DNA from 3 places in the Kineococcus aridisoli genome. Region 1 is predicted to be linked to each of the others. Evidence: riboswitches for the same ligand, from Rfam matches in the RefSeq annotation. Region 1 holds a riboswitch; each other region holds the start of a gene.
What was found. A riboswitch is a leader RNA that binds a small molecule or an ion and turns the genes downstream of it on or off. The one in region 1 is predicted to bind S-adenosylmethionine.
Positions count from the first base shown of each region.

Region 2: linked by a shared signal. The riboswitch ahead of ACRYM2_RS13690 (acyl-CoA dehydrogenase family protein) and the one ahead of ACRYM2_RS04720 (putative leader peptide) in region 1 are both predicted to bind S-adenosylmethionine.
Region 3: linked by a shared signal. The riboswitch ahead of ACRYM2_RS12820 (MetQ/NlpA family ABC transporter substrate-binding protein) and the one ahead of ACRYM2_RS04720 (putative leader peptide) in region 1 are both predicted to bind S-adenosylmethionine.

Region 1 covers NZ_JBJLSF010000010.1:18,559-24,331, forward strand. Annotated here, with positions in the region: gene ACRYM2_RS04700 (ABC transporter substrate-binding protein) at 1-99, opposite strand, end outside; gene ACRYM2_RS04705 (amino acid ABC transporter ATP-binding protein) at 195-1,004, opposite strand; gene ACRYM2_RS04710 (amino acid ABC transporter permease) at 1,001-1,987, opposite strand; gene ACRYM2_RS04715 (FAD/NAD(P)-binding protein) at 1,984-4,020, opposite strand; gene ACRYM2_RS04720 (putative leader peptide) at 4,110-4,199, opposite strand; SAM riboswitch class I at 4,206-4,299, opposite strand; gene ACRYM2_RS04725 (NtaA/DmoA family FMN-dependent monooxygenase) at 4,392-5,723, opposite strand; gene ACRYM2_RS04730 (LLM class flavin-dependent oxidoreductase) at 5,720-5,773, opposite strand, start outside.
Region 2 covers NZ_JBJLSF010000046.1:20,729-26,501, forward strand. Annotated here, with positions in the region: gene mshB (N-acetyl-1-D-myo-inositol-2-amino-2-deoxy-alpha-D-glucopyranoside deacetylase) at 1-469, shown strand, start outside; gene ACRYM2_RS13685 (AAA family ATPase) at 644-2,590, shown strand; SAM riboswitch class IV at 2,796-2,906, shown strand; gene ACRYM2_RS13690 (acyl-CoA dehydrogenase family protein) at 2,964-4,259, shown strand; gene ACRYM2_RS13695 (GNAT family N-acetyltransferase) at 4,229-5,251, opposite strand; gene fdxA (ferredoxin) at 5,338-5,664, shown strand; gene dapC (succinyldiaminopimelate transaminase) at 5,666-5,773, shown strand, end outside.
Region 3 covers NZ_JBJLSF010000041.1:33,292-39,064, forward strand. Annotated here, with positions in the region: gene ACRYM2_RS12790 (NtaA/DmoA family FMN-dependent monooxygenase) at 1-379, shown strand, start outside; gene ACRYM2_RS12795 (purine-cytosine permease family protein) at 412-1,905, shown strand; gene ACRYM2_RS12800 (OsmC family protein) at 1,925-2,428, opposite strand; gene ACRYM2_RS12805 (DUF7711 family protein) at 2,485-3,099, shown strand; partial or broken gene ACRYM2_RS12810 (DUF1737 domain-containing protein) at 3,096-3,302, shown strand; gene ACRYM2_RS12815 (hypothetical protein) at 3,311-3,706, shown strand; SAM riboswitch class IV at 3,740-3,851, shown strand; gene ACRYM2_RS12820 (MetQ/NlpA family ABC transporter substrate-binding protein) at 3,972-4,928, shown strand; gene ACRYM2_RS12825 (methionine ABC transporter ATP-binding protein) at 4,925-5,773, shown strand, end outside.

The sequences.
Region 1 (5,773 bases):
GGCGGGGGCGGCGGCCGGGTCGGCCGACGCGCCGCTGCAGGCGGACAGCAGGGCGGGGGCGGCGGCGAGCGACACGAGCCAGGTCCTGCGGGTGATCACGGGGTCTCCTCGGGGGTCGGGCCTGCCGAGGGCAGGCCGGAGGGCGGTCCGGCGCTGCGCCGGACCGGGTTCGCGGGAGCGGGGTGGGGAGCGGGTCAGAGCACCTTGGCCAGGAAGGCGCGGGTGCGTTCGTGGCGGGGGTCGTCGAGGACCTCGGCGGCGGAACCCTCCTCGACGACGACGCCCTCGTGCAGGAACAGCACGCGGTCGGCGACCTCGCGGGCGAAGCCGATCTCGTGGGTGACCACGACCATCGTCGTGCCGGTGCGGGCCAGGTCCCGGACGACGTCGAGCACCTCGCCCACCAGTTCCGGGTCCAGCGCCGAGGTGGGTTCGTCGAAGAGCACCAGCGAGGGTTCCAGGGCCAGCGCGCGGGCGATGGCCACGCGCTGCTGCTGCCCGCCGGACAGCCGACGGGGGTACTCGTCGGCCTTGTCGGCCAGCCCGACCCGCTCCAGCAGCGCCCGCGCCTTGGGCAGCACCTCGCTGCGGCGGCGGCGCTGGGCCGACAGGGGCGCCTCGGTGACGTTCTCCAGCACCGTCAGGTGCGGGAAGAGGTTGAAGCCCTGGAAGACGAACCCGATGCCCGAGCGCTGGCGCAGCACCTCGCGCTCGTGCAGCTCGCGCAGGTGCCGGCCGGCGCGCCGGTATCCGATGAGCTCGCCGTTGACCTCGACGAGGCCGGCGTCCACCTTCTCGAGGTGGTTGACGGTGCGCAGCAGCGTGGACTTGCCGGACCCCGAGGAGCCCAGGACGACGGTGACGGTGCCGGCCTGCACGGTGAGGTCCACGCCGCGCAGCACGTGCAGGGCGCCGAAGCGCTTGTGCACGCCCTGCAGGCGCACGACGGGCTGCGGGGGCGCGCTCGCCGCGCCCGCACCGGGGGAGCTCGCGGTGGTGCTCACCGGGCCACCTCCGCCCGGTGGCCGCGGCCGGCCCGCACGGAGCGCAGCGCCCGCAGCAGCGCTGGCCGCCGGTCCTCGCGGGTGCTGCCGCGGCCGTAGTGGCGCTCCACGAGCCACTGCAGGGCCGAGAGCGCGGTCGTCAGGGCGAAGTACCACACCGCAGCCACCAGCAGCAGCGGGATCACCTGGCCGGTGCGGTTGTAGACGACCTGCACCTGGTAGAAGAGCTCGGGCAGCGCCATGACGTAGACCACCGAGGTCCCCTTCAGCAGGCCGATCACCTCGTTGCCCGTGGTCGGGACGATGACGCGCAGCGCCTGCGGCAGCTGGATGCGCCGGAACTGCCGGGCGCGGGGGATGCCCAGCGCGGCGGCGGCCTCCCGCTGCCCGGGGTCGACGGCGAGGAACCCCGAGCGCACGATCTCGGCGAAGTAGGCCGCCTGGTGCAGGCCCAGGCCGAGGAAGGCCGCGGTGACGGGGCCGACGAGGTCCTGGGTGGAGACCGTCCAGAACTGCGGGCCGAAGGGGACGCCGAACCCGATCCGGTCGTAGAGGATCGCCAGGTTGTACCAGAACAGCAGCTGCAGGATGAGGGGCACGGAGCGGAAGACGCTGACGTAGGCGAAGCTGACGCCCCTCAGCAGCGGGTTCGCCGACATCCGCATCAGCGCCAGCACGGTGCCGAGCACCAGGCCGATGGCGGTCCCGGCGAGCGTGAGGCGGACGGTCAGCCACAGCGACTCCAGGATGGTCGCCGAGAAGAGGAACTGCCCCACGGTCGGCCAGTCCCAGGCCGGGTTCGTCACCAGGGCGTTGACGGCCATCGCGGCCAGCACCGCGACGACGGCCGTCGCCGCCCAGCGCCAGGGGTGGCGCGCCGGCAGCACCTTGACCGGCTCCGCCGCCCGCGGTGCACCGGGTGCGCCGGGCGTCCCGGCGGCGGCCGCGCCGACCTGCGGCGGGGTGCTCGTGGGCGGGGTCATCCCTCGCGACCTCCGGGGGGATCGGCCGGCTGCAAGCCGGGGGTGGTGGTGGTGGGAGGGCTGCTGGCCGCGCTGGCGGACGCGAGCAGGCGGGCGGCGAGCCGGTCGTGGTGGCGGAAGAGCGGTGCGTCCGTGCCGGGGCGGGCGAACGCCGCTGCGGCGGCCTCCCCGCTCACCCAGGCGCCGGTGGCGAACCGGCGCGGGTGCACCGTGCCGTCGGCGTGCACGAGCCGGCCCTCGCCGTCGACCACGAGCCGGCCGTCGGAGAGCCTCGCCCCCTGCTGCTGCAGCTCGTGGGCGCGGACCTCGCCGCGCTCGCGCAACCGGGTCAGCAGCGCGTCGGAGGCCCGCTCCAGGTCCGGCTGCGGCAACCGGGCCTCCACCAGGGCGCGGGCGTGCAGCACGTGCGGGCCGCTGCCGGAGGTCACGACGAACGCACCCGCGTCCGCGTCGGCGCTGACGTGCACGTCGGCGCCGACGAAGCGCAGCAGCCCGGCCCGGGCCAGCGCCGCCAGCTGGCGCAGGCGCTGCGGCGGGGGGCCGGACGCGACGTGGCTGAAGAAGCCGTGCCACCACCCGTCGAGGTCCACGGCGCTGGAGCGGGCGTCCAGCCGGCCCGCCGCGTGCAGGCGGGCGGTGACGACGTACGCCGACAGCAGGGCACCGACGACCGCCGCGTCGGGGGAGTGCCGCGGGTCGCTGCGCCGGGCGCGGTCGGCCTCCAGGTGCTCCAGCACCCGCGCGTGCACCTCCTCGCCGGAGGTGCCCCACCAGCCGTCGAGGGGGCGGTCGAGCGCGCCGACGTCGAAGCGGTCCGCGGGGTCGGGGACCGCGCGGGCGACCAGCTCGTCGGCCTGGCCGCTGCCCCAGGGGGCGCGGGAGAACCGCGCGTCGAACCCGGCGGCCGCTCCCCGGGTGCGCTCGGGGTGGGCGTGGAACAACTGCCGGTAGTGCGCCCCGGCGAGCTCCTTGACCACCAGCGGCCACAGGTCGGCCCGCAGGTCCAGCGCCGCGTCCGGGCGCAGGGCGGTGGCCGCCTCGACCGTGTAGTACCGCGGCAGCCCGAGGTCGGCGGGCGCCGGGTAGCCGATCTTCGAGCGGTACGGCACATCGCGCCGCGACCCTGCGTGCAGCACGGGTTCCCGCCCGCTGGGCAGGTAGTCCAGGGACCCGTCGGCGCGTTCGGCGAAGCGCCCGCCGCGGCCCTCGGTGAGGCGGACCACGAGGTCGACGAACGCCAGGCCCATGCCCACCACGGCGACGTCCGCACCCGCGGGCAGGACGTCCAGGTCCAGGTCGCCGGTGTACCCGGGCGGCACGTAGGCGAGCCCGTGGACGTCGGCGAACGTGCGCAGCCTGCGCTCGCGCGGGCCGGGGCGCACGTCCAGGTGGCCCTGCACCAGCAGGACGGTGTCGACGGCCAGCGCTCGCTCGCGCCCGTCCAGGTGCACCAGCTGCCGGCCGTCCACCCCGTCGCGCACGTCGAGGGCGGCGTGCGGGTGCCGGTGCACGCGCACCGCGGGCGGCAGGCCGGCGAGCGTGCGCTCCCAGGCCCAGTGCAGGTAGCGGCTGGCCAGCCGCCGGGAGACGAAGGAACCCTCGTGGACCGCGAGCACCTCCCGGTGCAGCAGGTCGTCGCCCGCGGCGGCCGCCTCGGCCGCCAGTCGCGAGCGGTGCTCCTCGACCCAGCCGTGCAGCGACGGCCCGGTCGCCACCCGGCCGGTCAGGCCGGTGACGCTGTCGTCGGGCAGGACGGTGATGTCCGCCGCCCGCGAGTTCATCCACAGCAGGGGTTCCTGCTCCCGCCGCCAGACGCGGCCGGCGCCGGAGTCGAACGGGTCGGCGACGTGGACGTCCAGCGCGGTGCCCGACAGGGCCGCGCGGGCGCCGAGGCGCTGCAGCAGGCCGAGGGTCCGCGGCCCGGCGCCGACGACGCAGAGGCTGCGCACGGCGGCGGGGTCCCCGGTGAGGTCCTCGGTCGGTTCGTCGGTGAGTTCTCCGGCAGGGCTTCCGGTGGTGTTCCCGGTGGGCACGGGTGGGCTCCTGGGGTGCGCGCGTCGGCGACGCGGGGGACGTCCGGGGGTTCCGGGAGGCGCGTGCCTCCCGCCGCGGCGGACGCTGGTCAGCGACCCGGACAGGTGGCGGAGCTCAACCGCCCGAGGTCCACGTGACGGCGCCGGACGAGGGGCGTGCCGGTGTCGGTGCTGCGCATGTCCTGCTCCCATCGGCCTGGCGGGAGCACCCGCACCCGGAGTTCCGGGGGGTTGCTGCGGCGTCGTCGAGCCAGGTCTCTCGGCCGCTCTGGATGGATGGTGGAAACCTACCGCACCTGGAGCGCGCTGCGCCAGAGCCGTTGCGGGGCAGCGTGCTCCGGGTGTCGGGTCGGCGCCGGGTCGGCGCCGGGTCAGCGCCGGGTGAGCGGGGGCCGCAGCCCCAGGTGCTCGCGCAGCGTCGTCCCGACGTACTCGGCGGGGTACGCGCCGCGCTCCTGCAGCGCGGGCACGAGCTGGTCGACGATCTCGTCGAGCCCGCTCGGCACCAGGTACGGGGAGACGTTGAACCCGCTGCTGGCGCCCGTGCGGACCCAGCGCGTCAGCTCGTCGGCCACCTGCGACGGGGTTCCCGAGAAACCCCGCTCGGAGGAGTTGTGGATGACCAGCTCGCGCAGCGAGAACTTGTTCTCCTCCGCGACGGCGCGCCAGTGCCGGGCGATCTCGCGCGGGTCGTGCCCCTGCCGGGCGGCGCCGCGGGTCCCGTCGATGCCGCTGATGACCGGGTCGTGCGCGGGCAGCGGCCCGTCCGGGTCGTAGCCGGAGAGGTCCTCGCCCCAGACCTGCCCGACCAGCGACAGGGCGGTCGCGGGGGTCACCTGGTTCTCCACCACCCAGCGCGCCTTCTCCTCGGCCTCGGCCTCGGTGTCGGCGAGCACGATCTGGGTGCCGGGCAGCACGAGGACGTCGTCCTCGGGGCGGCCGGCGGCCACGACACGCCGGCGCAGGTCGTCGGCGAAGGCGAGGGCGTCGGCGTGGTGGGTGCCGTGCCGGGAGAAGACCACGTCCGCCGAGCGCGCCGCGAAGTCGCGGCCGGCGGGGGAGTCCCCGGCCTGGAACACCACCGGGTGCCCCTGCGGGCTGCGCGGCACCGTGGGGGAGATCTCCACGTCGAAGAAGGCGTCGTCGGCGCGCACCGGGGAGAACCCCGCACCGTCCCAGCTGTCCCAGACCCGGCGGGCCAGGGCGACGAAGCGCTCGGCGCGCTCGTAGCGGTCGGCGTGGTCCAGGTACCCGCCGCGGCGGAAGTTCTCGCCCGTCCAGGCGTTGTCGGTCGTCACGACGTTCCAGGCGGCCCGGCCGCCGGAGAGCACGTCGAGCGAGGCCAGCCGCCGCGCCAGGTCCGCGGGGTCGTTGTAGGTGGTGTTCTGGGTGGCGACCAGGCCGATGCGCTCGGTCAGGCCCGCCAGGGTCGCCAGCTCGGTGAGCGCGTCGGGGCGGCCGACGACGTCGAGGTCGTGCAGGCGCCCGCGCTGCTCGCGCAGCCGCAGCCCCTCCCCGAGGAAGAACGCGTCGAACAGGCCCCGCTCGGCGGTGCGGGCCAGCTGAACGAACGTGGAGTGGTGCAGCTGGGAACCGCTGCGCGGGTCCGACCAGATGGTCCCGTGGTTGACCCCCTGGAAGAACACCCCGAAGTGGACGGTGGCGTCGGGGTGGCGCAGGTCGTCGGTGGGTGCGGTGCTCACGCCTGGCTCCCGGAGAGGGTGGAGAACTGGTTGACCGGCCGCGGCAGGCC
Region 2 (5,773 bases), on a different contig from region 1:
CGTGCGGGTGCACGAGGCCACGATGCGCGCGCTGGTGCTGGCGGCCGGCGGCGACGAGCGCGACGAGCCCGGCGGCGGCGTGCCGTGGCAGGTCGCCAAGGTCTACGAGATCGTCCAGCCGGAGTCGGCCGTCCGGGCGGCGCTGCGCCGCCTGGCCGAGTCCGGTGCCCCGGGCGCCGGGGACCCCGACGGGCCGCTGCCCAGCGTCGTCGTGCCCGACGAGCAGGTCACGACGGTCGTCGACGGCACCGAGCAGGTGCCCGCCAAGATCGCCGCCCTGCGCGCCCACGCGACCCAGCTCACCCTGGACCTGGACGCGGCCGTTCCCGCGCTGCGGCTGAGCAACGGTGTGCCGCAACCGCTCTGGCCCGCCGAGCACTACCGGCTGGTGCACGGGGTGGCCTCCGGGCCCTTCGACGCCGACGGCCGCGAGACCGACCTCTTCGCCGGCATCGCCCCCAGCAGCTGACCCGCCGCCCGCCCGCCCGCCGCGGGGGCGGGTGATCGGTCCGACACGCTCCGTTGCGCCACTCGGGTGAACGCGATCGTCCGATCCGGTCACCGTGGGTGGTCGCCCACGGGGCCCGGAGGTTGGGTGGGAGCAGTCCCGGCACGACGCCGGGTCCGAGCGAGAGGAGCGGCCGTGACCCACCCCGGCCAGGGACCGGCCGCGCAGGCACCGCAGGCACCGCGGCCCCGGGTGCGCCGCGACGCCGCCGACGTCGGGCGGCTGCGCGAGCGCAACCGCCGCCGCCGCACGACCGCCCTGCTGCTGCTCGTGCTGCTCGCGCTGCTCGTCGTCGACGTGCGGCTGGCCCTGCAGCTGCCGCTCGTGCCGGCGCTGCCCAGCGTCGACCCCCTCTACGTCATGGTCGGGATCTTCTTCGCCGCCATGCTGGCCCTGCTGCTGGGGCAGACGCTCGTGTCCGGCCGCTCGCCGCACGTGCTCTACCGGCCCGAGCAGGTCGACGTCTCCCTCGACGACGTCAAGGGCCTCGACCCCGTCAAGGAGGAGGTCGAGCGCAGCCTCGACCTGTTCCTGGGCGCCCGCACCTTCCGCCGCCAGATGGGTGGCCGGCCGCGGCGGGGGCTGCTGTTCGAGGGCGTGCCCGGCACCGGCAAGACGCACCTGGCCAAGGCCATGGCCCGCGAGGCCGGGGTGCCGTTCCTCTTCGTGTCCGCGACCAGCTTCCAGTCCATGTGGTACGGCGCGACGGCCCGCAAGCTGCGCTCCTACTTCCGCGCGCTGCGCAAGGCCGCCCGCCGCGAGGGCGGTGCCATCGGCTTCATCGAGGAGATCGACGCCATCGCGGCCTCCCGCGGCCAGATGAGCGCCGCGACCGCCGTCTCCTCCGCCGCCGCGCCCGGCGCGGTCGCCTGCGGCGGCCTGGAGGGCCTGGCGATGGGCACCGCGCAGCAGCCGGCCGGGCTGCGCACCGAGCGCCTGGCCAGCAGCGAGGGCGCGAGCGGCGTCGTCAACGAGCTCCTCGTGCAGATGCAGTCCTTCGACGAGCCCACCGGCTCCGAGCACCTGCTCGGCTGGTGCGTGGACCTGGCCAACCGGTTCCTGCCCGAGCACCGGCGGCTGCGGCGACCGGTCGGCGAGCCCGTCGAGGTCCTCGTCATCGCCGCCACCAACCGCGCCGACGCCCTCGACCCGGCGCTGCTGCGCCCCGGCCGCTTCGACCGCCGCCTCGTCTTCGGCCTGCCCGACAAGGCCGGCCGCCGCCAGCTGCTGGACCACTTCCTGGCCCGCAAGGCGCACGAGGACGAGCTCGACGACCCCGAGCGCCGCGACGCGCTCGCCGGGATCACCAACGGCTACAGCCCCGTCAGGATCGAGAACCTCCTCGACGAGGCGCTCGTCAACGCGGTGCGCCGCGAGGCCGACGGCATGAGCTGGGCCGACGTCGAGCACGCCCGGCTGGTGACCGAGGTGGGGCTGGGCCAGCCCGTCGGCTACACCGAGCACGAGGCCCGGCTCATCGCCACCCACGAGGCCGGGCACGCGGCGGTCGCCTGGCTGGTCGCCCCGCACCGGCGCCTGGAGGTCCTCACCATCGTCAAGCGCGCCCAGGCCCTCGGCCTGCTCGCCCACGGCGACGCCGAGGACGTCTACACCCGCTCGCGCACCGAGCTCGCCGGCATGATCGACATCGCCTTCGGCGGCCAGGTCGCCGAGGAGCTGTTCTTCGGCGACGTGTCCACCGGCCCGGCCGGCGACCTGCAGTCGGCGACGTCGGTGGCCGCGCAGATGGTCGGCGCGGCGGGCATGGCCGGCACGCTGGTGTCCTTCGCGGCCGTGCAGCAGGGCGCCCTCGCCGACGGCAACCTCGTCTCCCGGGTGCTCGGGGACGCCGAGGGCCGCCGCATGGTGGAGAACCTGCTCAGCGAGCGCAAGGAGTCCGTGCGCGAGCTGCTGGGGCGCAACCGCCACCTGGTCGCCGCGCTGCGCGACGCGCTGCTGGAGCGCCACGAGCTCATCGGCTCCGAGATCACCGACGTCCTCGAGGGTGCCCGGAGCGCCCACGAGCAGCCCCCGCGGGTCGTCGACCTGCGCGAGGGCGCGGCGGTGCGCGAGCGGGGCTGACGCGCTCGCCGCGGGCGTGGGCAGGAGGGGAGCCACGCCCGCGGCGCAGGAGCGGCGCCCGCCGGGGGGACGGGTGCCGCCGCGGGGACGGAGGGGGGCCGGGACGGGGGACCGGGGACGGGGGAGCGGGAGGGTGCAGGGGTGCTCGCGGGGGGTCGCGGGCACCCCTGGACCGCGGCCCCCCGCGCGTGGTTGGCTGGCGCCAGGTCATGAGCGCCAGCGCCAAGCCCCGGCTCGCTGGCCGGCAACCCTCCTCGTCGTGGGGTGCCCCGGGTGATGACCTGACCTGGTGCTGACGCACGGGTAAGGACGAGCGAGCGCACGACCACTCCCGGGCCGACGCACCGCCGCGTCCACGACCAGGAGGAACCCCGTGAGCACCACCCTCGACGACCCCGCCCGCACGAGCGCCGCCGACCGGCTGGCCGCGGTCCGCGCCCGCCTCGCCCCCGTCCTGCGGGAGGTGGCCGCCGGGACGGTGGCCCGCGAGCAGGACCACGAACTGCCCTTCGCCGCCGTCCGCGCCCTGCTCGAGGCGGGCCTCGGCCGGCTGCGCCTGCCCGTCGCCGAGGGCGGGGACGGCCTGGACCTCGTGCAGCTGGCCGAGGTGCTCGTCGACGTCGCCGAGGCCGACTCGAACCTGCCGCAGGTCTTCCGCGGCCACGTCGCCTGGGTCGAGCAGGTCCTGTCGCTGCCCGCCGGGGAGCACCGCGCGCGCTGGACCGCGCGCATCGCGGCGGGCGAGCTCGTCGGCAACGCCTGGAGCGAGGTCGGCGACGGGGTCACCGGGGAGCAGCAGACGGTGGTCACCGAGCGCGACGGGCGCACCCTCGTCAGCGGGCGCAAGTACTACACGACCGGGACGATCTTCGCGGACTGGACCGACGCCACCGCCCGGCGCGCGCTGCCCGACGGCTCGCACGAGGTCGTCACCGTGCTCGTGCCGGTCGGGGCCCCCGGCGCCGTCGTCTCCGACGACTGGGACGGCTTCGGCCAGCAGCTCACCGGCACCGGCACCCTCGTGCTCGACGACGTCGAGGTCGACCCCGCCGACGTGGCGCCCTTCACCGACCGCTTCCGCTACCAGACCGCGCTCTACCAGCTGGTGCTGCTCGCCGTGCAGGCCGGCATCGCCGCCGCCGTCGAGCGCGACACCGCCGCCCAGGTGCGCGCCCGCACCCGCACCTACACCCACGGCCTGGCGCCGCTGGTGCGCCACGACGCGCAGGTCCTCTCGGTCGCCGGGGAGATCTCCTCGATCGCCTTCACCGCCCACGCCCTGGTGCGCGCGGCCGCGCAGGCCGTCCAGGGCGCCGCGGACACCGCGCACCTGCGCGACGGCGAGGCGGACCGCGCCGCCAACGTCGAGGCGGAGATCCGCACCGCCCAGGCGCAGGTCGTGCTCTCCGGGAGCGTGCCCCGCGCGGCGACGCTGCTGTTCGACACCCTCGGGGCCTCCGGCACCAGCCGCGCGCGCGACCTGGACCGGCACTGGCGCAACTCCCGGACCGTCGCCTCGCACAACCCGGTCGTCTACAAGCAGCGCATCGTCGGCGACTGGTCCGTCAACGGCACCGAGCCGCCGTTCGTGTGGGACATCGGCACCCACGCCTCGGTCGACCCGGCGGCGGTGCGCGCTCAGGAGGGCGCGGAGGGCGCCACCCGGTAGTGGTACGCGTGGTGCGCCGCGAAGCCCGCGCGCTCGTACAGCGCGCGGGCCGCGGCGTTGCCCTCGGCGACCTGCAGGTACGTCGAGACCGCCCCCCGGGCCCGGGCCCAGTCGGCGACCTCGGCCAGCAGCCGGCGGGCCAGCCCGCGGCGGCGGTGCTCCGGGACGGTCTCCACCGCGGTGATCCCGGCCCAGCCCGGTGACAGCGACCCGCGGGCGACCGCCACCGTCCGCGGCCCGTCGAGGACCCGCACGAAGACCTGCTCGTCGGCCGAGACGAGCACGCGGCGGCCGGCCGGCGGGACCTCGGGGGCGCCCTGGTAGTGGTAGGCGCCCAGCCACGCCTCGTCGGGCGCGGCGCCCGCGGCGGTGCGCAGCCCCGGCGGCAGCGGCACCTCGGCGGCACCGGGCAGGTCGTCGGTGGCCGCCGTCAGCACCAGCGTCGGGGTCCGCACGCTCCAGCCGCGCCCGGCGAGCTGCCCGGCCAGCTCGCCGCCCTCCCCGGGGGCGCCCACCGGGTGCGGGACCGCGACCAGCGGCACCAGCCCCCGCTCGCGGTAGAAGCGCTCAACCGCCTCGAGCGCGGCGGGCAGCGGCACCCCCGGCGAGCCGACCGCCAGCGCGGAGTTGGCCCGGCCGGTGAAGCCGTCCGCGGCCCGCAGCCGCCAGCGCCCCAGGTCGGCGCGCTCCAGCGGCCGCCAGTGCTCGGCCATCACCAGCTCCAGGTCGTCGACGCCGACGGCCTCGTGCGGGCGGCCGCGGCGCACCGGCGGCGGGGGCACCGCCTTGGCGGCGAGCACGTCCGCGCGCGCGACGAGGACCTCCCCGCGCCGGGTGGCCACCCGCAGCGCGTGCTCGTCGGCGGCCAGCAGCTCGCCGAGGGCGTCCGCCGCCGAGCCGTCGGGCAGGCGGTGGCGCACCACGACGCGCGCGCCGACGACCAGCTCGTGCTCGCGGCGCACGTGCACCGGACCCGGTGGGACCTGCGACACGTGACCTCCAGCTGTAGCGGTGCCGACCGTCCGCGATACTAGGGAGGGCGTCCGGCCGCCCGTCTGCCGGAGGAGGAGGACAACCCGTGACCTACGTCATCGCGCAGCCCTGCGTCGACGTCAAGGACAAGGCCTGCATCGAAGAGTGCCCCGTGGACTGCATCTACGAGGGCAAGCGCTCGCTGTACATCCACCCCGACGAGTGCGTGGACTGCGGGGCGTGCGAGCCGGTCTGCCCGGTGGAGGCCATCTACTACGAGGACGACGTCCCCGAGCAGTGGTCGGCGTTCACCGCCGCCAACGTGGAGTTCTTCGACACCGTCGGCTCGCCCGGCGGTGCGGCGAAGATGGGCGTCATCGACGCCGACCACGCCGTCGTGAGCGCGGTCCCGCCGCAGGGCGAGGGTTCCTGAGGTGACGACGCCCGCACCCGCCGCCGCACCGCGCCGGCGGGTCGGCGCGTCGCTGCCGGACTTCCCCTGGGACTCCCTGGCGGCGGCCAAGGCCACCGCCGCGGCCCAC
Region 3 (5,773 bases), on a different contig from region 1:
GCGCACCGAGGGCGGGCGCACCCAGGTGGAGCGCTACCGCGGGCAGGCGGTGGCCACCGCGCGCGCGGACTTCCTGCGCCACGGCATGCGCGAGTTCGTCCTGACCGGCACCGCCGAGCAGGTCGTGGACGAGATGGCGCAGCTGCTGGAGCAGACCGGCGTCGACGGGTTCAACTACACCCCGTTCGTCGTGCCCGGCTCCTACGAGGAGTTCTGCGAGCACGTCGTCCCCGAGCTGCGCCGCCGCGGCCTGCGCCCGCCCGCGGACGCGGCTGCGGCGGGTCGCACGCTGCGCGAGGTCCTGTTCGGCGAGGGTCGTGCGAAGCTGCCGGACGACCACCCCGCGGCCCGGCACCGCCACTCCGCCCGGGACCGCTGAGCCCCGCACGGCCACGACAGCGAGGAGCCCCGATGAGCCAGGTACCGCCCGCGCCGCAGACCCGCGTCGGCGGCGTCGACGTGGAGCTCAACGGCATCAACTCCGTCGCGGCCGGGGAGCGCCACGGCAGGCCGCGCGACCTGTTCTGGCCCTGGTTCGCCGCGAACGTCTCGGTGCTCGCCGTCAGCTACGGCTCGTTCGTGCTGGGGTTCGGCATCTCCTTCTGGCAGGCCACCGCCGTCTCGGTGGCCGGCGTCGTGCTGTCCTACCTGGTCGTCGGGCTCGTCGCCACCGCCGGCAAGCGGGGGTCCGCGCCGACGATGACGCTCTCGCGCGCGGCGTTCGGGGTGAACGGCAACCGGCTGCCGTCGCTGGTGTCGTGGCTGCTGACGCTGGGCTGGGAGACCTCGCTGGCCGCGGTCGCGGTGCTGGCGACCGCGACCGTCCTGGACCGCCTCGGCGCGGGCGGCGGGACGGGCACCAAGCTCGTCGCGCTCGTCGTCGTGGTGGTGCTCATCGTGCTGGGCGGCACGCTGGGCTTCAGGGTCATCATGCGCATGCAGCGCTGGATCACCGTCGTCACCGCGGTCCTCACGGTGCTCTACATCGCCTTCGCCGCCGGCTCGATCGACCTGGCCGCGGTGCGCGCGGTGCCGGCCGGTGACGCGGCCGCGGTCGTGGGCGCGCTCGTGCTGGTGATGACGGGGTTCGGGCTGGGCTGGGCCAACGCGGCGGCCGACTACTCCCGCTACCTGCCGCGGGAGGCCTCCAGCGGCGGGGTCGTCCTGTGGACGACGCTGGGCTGCTCGCTGGGACCGGCCGTCCTGCTCGTCTTCGGCGCGCTGATCGCGGGCTCCTCGCAGGACCTCAGCGGGCGGATCGCCGCCGACCCGGTGGGGGCGCTCACCGACATCCTGCCGACGTGGTTCCTCGTCCCCTTCGTCGTCGTCGCCGTCCTCGGCCTGGTCGGCGGCGCAGTCATGGACATCTACTCCTCGGGGCTGGCGCTGCTCAACGTCGGGCTGCGGGTGCCGCGCCCGGTGGCCGTCCTCGTCGACGGCGCCCTCATGGTCGCCGGCGCCGTCTACATCGCCTTCTTCTCCGCGGACTTCCTCACCCCGTTCCAGGGGTTCCTCATCACCCTGGGCGTGCCGATCGCGGCCTGGGCCGGGATCTTCCTGGCCGACCTGTCGCTGCGCAGGGGCGACTACGCCGAGCAGGAGCTGCTCGACCCGCGCGGGCGCTACGGCTCGGTGCGGCTGCTGCCGGTCGCGACCATGGTCGTGGCGACGGCGATCGGCTGGGGCCTGGTGTCGAACTCCGGCGCCGACTGGCTGACCTGGCAGGGCTACCTGCTCGAGCCGCTGGGCCTGGCGAGCTGGGTCGCGCCGGCCGGCGGGGAGGCGGGCTACTGGGACGGCAACTGGGCCTACGCAAGCCTCGGCGTCGTCGTGGCCTTCGCCCTCGGCTTCCTCGCCGTCCTGCTGGGCGGGCGCGGGGCGGTCGCGCGGCAGGAGGGCCGCTGACGCCCCGCGCCCGGGCGGCTCAGGCGCGCTGGACGGTGACCTTCGGCGGGGTCTGCAGCGTCTGGGCGATGACGCAGTAGCGCTCGGCGAGGGAGATCATCTTCGCCTCCGTCGCCTCGTCGGCGTCGGAGCTGAAGTCGAAGACGATCGTGACGTCGGTGATGCCGACGGGCACCTCGCGCGCCACGCCGAGGGTGCCGCGGGCGTCCCAGTGGGCGTCCACGGTCACCGAGGCGTTGCGCAGCTCCACGCCCATCGCCGTGGCCACGCTGCGCAGCGTCACCCCGGCGCAGGCCGCGACGGCCTCGCAGAGCATGTCCGCCGAGCACGCCTCGGTGCCGTCGCCACCGGCGGCCGGGTGCAGCCCGGCGCGGGTGGTGCCGGCGAAGCCGTCGACGGAGACGCCGATCGACTGCCCGTCGAGCACGGCCACGGCGCGGGCCGGGACCAGCGCGCGCGCCGGGTCCTCGCGGTAGGCGTCCTTCAACGGCTTCTGCAGCGCCCTGAGCTCGGTCGAATCCACCGGGCGAGCTTAGGCCCCCGCGCGCCGCACCCCGCAACCTCCGCCAGACTCCCGGCGTGAAGTGGACCACCGCCGTGCGCACGCTGGAGGAGGTCGCGCAGCGCTGCGCGCACGTGAGCGCGCAGCCCGCCGCGATCGTGCCGCTGCGGGTGGTGGAGGCCTGGGTGCACGGCGCGCTGCTGGGCCCGCGCGCCGAGGAGGTGCCCGACGACGGCGGGGTGGCGGTGGCCCTGGTGGCCGACGTGCCCGCCGCCGCGTGCGCGTGGGGCAGCCGGCCCCCCGGCACCGGCCAGTGGCTGGCCGCCTCGGGGCTGGCGCGCAGGCCCGTGAGCCTGGTCCTGCGCCCGGCCGGCGTCCCCGTCGCCAACCACGCCGTGCGGCGGCCGGTGCGCTTCTGGTCGGCCGCGGAGGGGGTCGACGCCGCCGTGCTGGCGGCCGTGCGCGAGGGGGAGGGCGAGCGGCTGCGCCCGCCCGAGCCCGCCCCGGCCGAGCTCGCCGCCCGGCTGGAGGCCGAGCTGGAGCTCGCGCTGGCGCAGCTGCGGCGCACCGGCGCCGACTACGCCGCCCACCGGTGGGACCCGGGGTCGCCGCTGGCGCGCGCCGACGCCCTGTCGGAGGCCGCGCTGGGCTACCTGGAGCTGCTGGACGCCCGGGGTAGGTTGGCGCCGTGAGCGACGCCGACGGCCCCGAGCGCCTCCCCGAGCGGCTGGCGTACCGGCTGCTGACCGGCCCGGACGACCGCTCCTTCTGCGAGAAGGTCTCCAGGGCCCTGGCCGAGGGCTACGTGCTGCACGGCAGCCCGGCGCTGACCAGCGTGGACGGCGCGGTCGTGGCCGCCCAGGCCGTCGTCCTGCCCGCCGCCGCGGCGCGCGCGCTCTGAGCGTGGGCGCGGGCACCGTCGTGCTGCTGCCGCCGCAGCAGGGCGTCGACGCCGACCTCACGCTGCTCGCCGCCAGGCTGCGGGCGGCCGGTCACCGGGTCCTCGTCGTGGACGCCGCGCCCGGCACCGGGCAGGTCGCGCGCCAGCGGCAGGCGCTGCGCGCGCTGGCCGCGCTGCCGGGCGGCCCCGTCCTCGTCGGCCTCGGCGTCGGCGGGCAGGTCGGGCAGTTCCTCGCCGTCCACCGCGCGGTCGCCGGCCTGGTCGGCGACGTGGTGGACCCCGCCGAGCTCGGGCTGCCGGCGCCGCCGGAGGGCGTGCCGGTGCGGTCCCTGCCGCCGGCCGGGCGCGCCGAGCGCACCGCGGCGGTGCTGGACTTCTGCGCCGCGCACGCGGTTTGACAGGGCCGCGCCCGCTGCTTCAAGCTTCTCCCAGGTCATGAGTGACAGCGACAAGCCCTGGCTCGCTGTCCGGCAACCCTCCCCCGTGGCGGGGTGCCCCAGGTGACGACCCGGCCGGACGGATGGCGTCCGGCAAGTGCGGACCACGAGGAGCTGACCGTGCACGGCGAGCGCTGAACCCCTCGCCCCGTCGCGTCCAGCCACCGGTGACCGCCAGGCCACCCCGGCGCAGTCGTGCTGCGCCGTCGAACACCCGGAGAACGCCTTGTCCAGCCCCGCTCCCGCCCTGCCCGACAAGCCGAAGCGTCGCGGTCCCCTCGTCGCCGCCGTCGCGGCCGCCGTCGTCGTGCTGATCGCCGTGGTGGCGATCGTCCTGGCCACCCGCGGCGACGACACCACGACCACCGCCGCCGCGGACGGCGGCAGCGGCGAGACCGTCAAGATCGGAGTCGCGGACAAGTCGCTGGACTACTGGAAGACCTACGTCGACCTCGCGCAGTCGCAGCTCGGCGTGACCGTCGAGCTGGTCAACTTCTCCGACTACAGCCTGCCGAACCCGGCGCTGGCCCAGGGCGAGGTCGACCTGAACCAGTTCCAGCACATCCAGTACCTGGCGAACTACAACGTCACCGCCGGCGACGACATCCAGCCCATCGGCGCGACCGCGATCTACCCGCTGCCGCTGTACTCCACGACCGTCGACGACCCGGCCGCGCTGCCGCAGGGCGCCAAGGTCGCCATCCCCAACGACGCCATCAACGAGGCCCGCGGCCTGCTGGTGCTGCAGTCCGCCGGCCTGCTGACCCTCGCCGGCGGCGGCAACGCCTTCTCCTCGGTCGAGGACATCGAGAGCTCCAAGGTCGAGGTGACCCCGATCGACGCCTCGCAGACCGCGAACGCGCTGCAGAGCGGTTCGGTGGCCGCGGCCATCGTCAACGTGAACTACGCCACCAGCGCCGGGCTGCCCGAGGACGACGTCATCGCCCAGGACGACCCCTCCCAGGCCTCCGCCGCGCCGTACGTCAACATCTTCGCCGCCCGCAAGGAGGACGCGGACGACGAGACGTACCTGGAGCTCGCGCAGCTGTTCCAGGACCCCGCGGTCCAGGAGGTCTTCACGCAGGCCTACCCCAACGCCGTCGTGGAGAACCCCTCGGCCACGGACCTGCAGGCGGACCTGGCCGAGGTCGAGGACGACGCCCGGGCGGCTTCGGGCAAGTGAGCACGCTCGTCTCGCTGGAGAACGTCTCCAAGCGCTACGACCGCCGCGACGGCACGTCCGTCGCGGCGGTCGACGACGTCAGCCTGGAGGTCCGCGAGGGCGAGGTGCTGGCCGTCATCGGGTACTCCGGTGCCGGCAAGTCGACGCTCGTGCGGCTGGTCAACGCCCTGGAGCGGCCGACCTCCGGGACCGTCCGCGTCGGCGGGCAGGACCTGACGGCCCTGTCCGAGCGCGAGCTGCGCCGGGCGCGCTCCAGGATCGGCATGATCTTCCAGCAGTTCAACCTGTTCCGCTCGCGCACCGTCGCCGGCAACGTCGCCTACCCGCTGCGGGTGGCGGGGATGGCCAAGGCGGAGCGCGACGCTCGGACGGCGGAGCTGCTGGACTTCGTCGGCCTGCTCGACCGCGCGCACGCCCACCCCGAGCAGCTGTCCGGCGGGCAGAAGCAGCGCGTCGGCATCGCCCGCGCGCTGGCGACCAACCCCCCGCTGCTGCTGGCGGACGAGGCGACGAGCGCGCTGGACCCGGACACCACCGCCGAGGTGCTCTCGCTGCTGCGCCGGGTGAACACCGAGCTCGGCGTGACCATCGTCGTCATCACCCACGAGATGGACGCGGTGCGGCTGGTCGCCGACCGGGTCGCGGTCATGGAGGCCGGCCGGGTCGTCGAGGTCGGCGACGTCTACGACGTCTTTTCCGACCCGAAGACGCCTGCGGCGCAGCGCTTCGTGCGCAGCGCCACCCACGACCGGCCGTCGGCGGACACGCTGGCGCGGTTGCGCGCCCACCACCCCGGGCGGCTGGTGAGCGTGCGCATCACCGACGAGCCGAAGATCCAGCAGGTC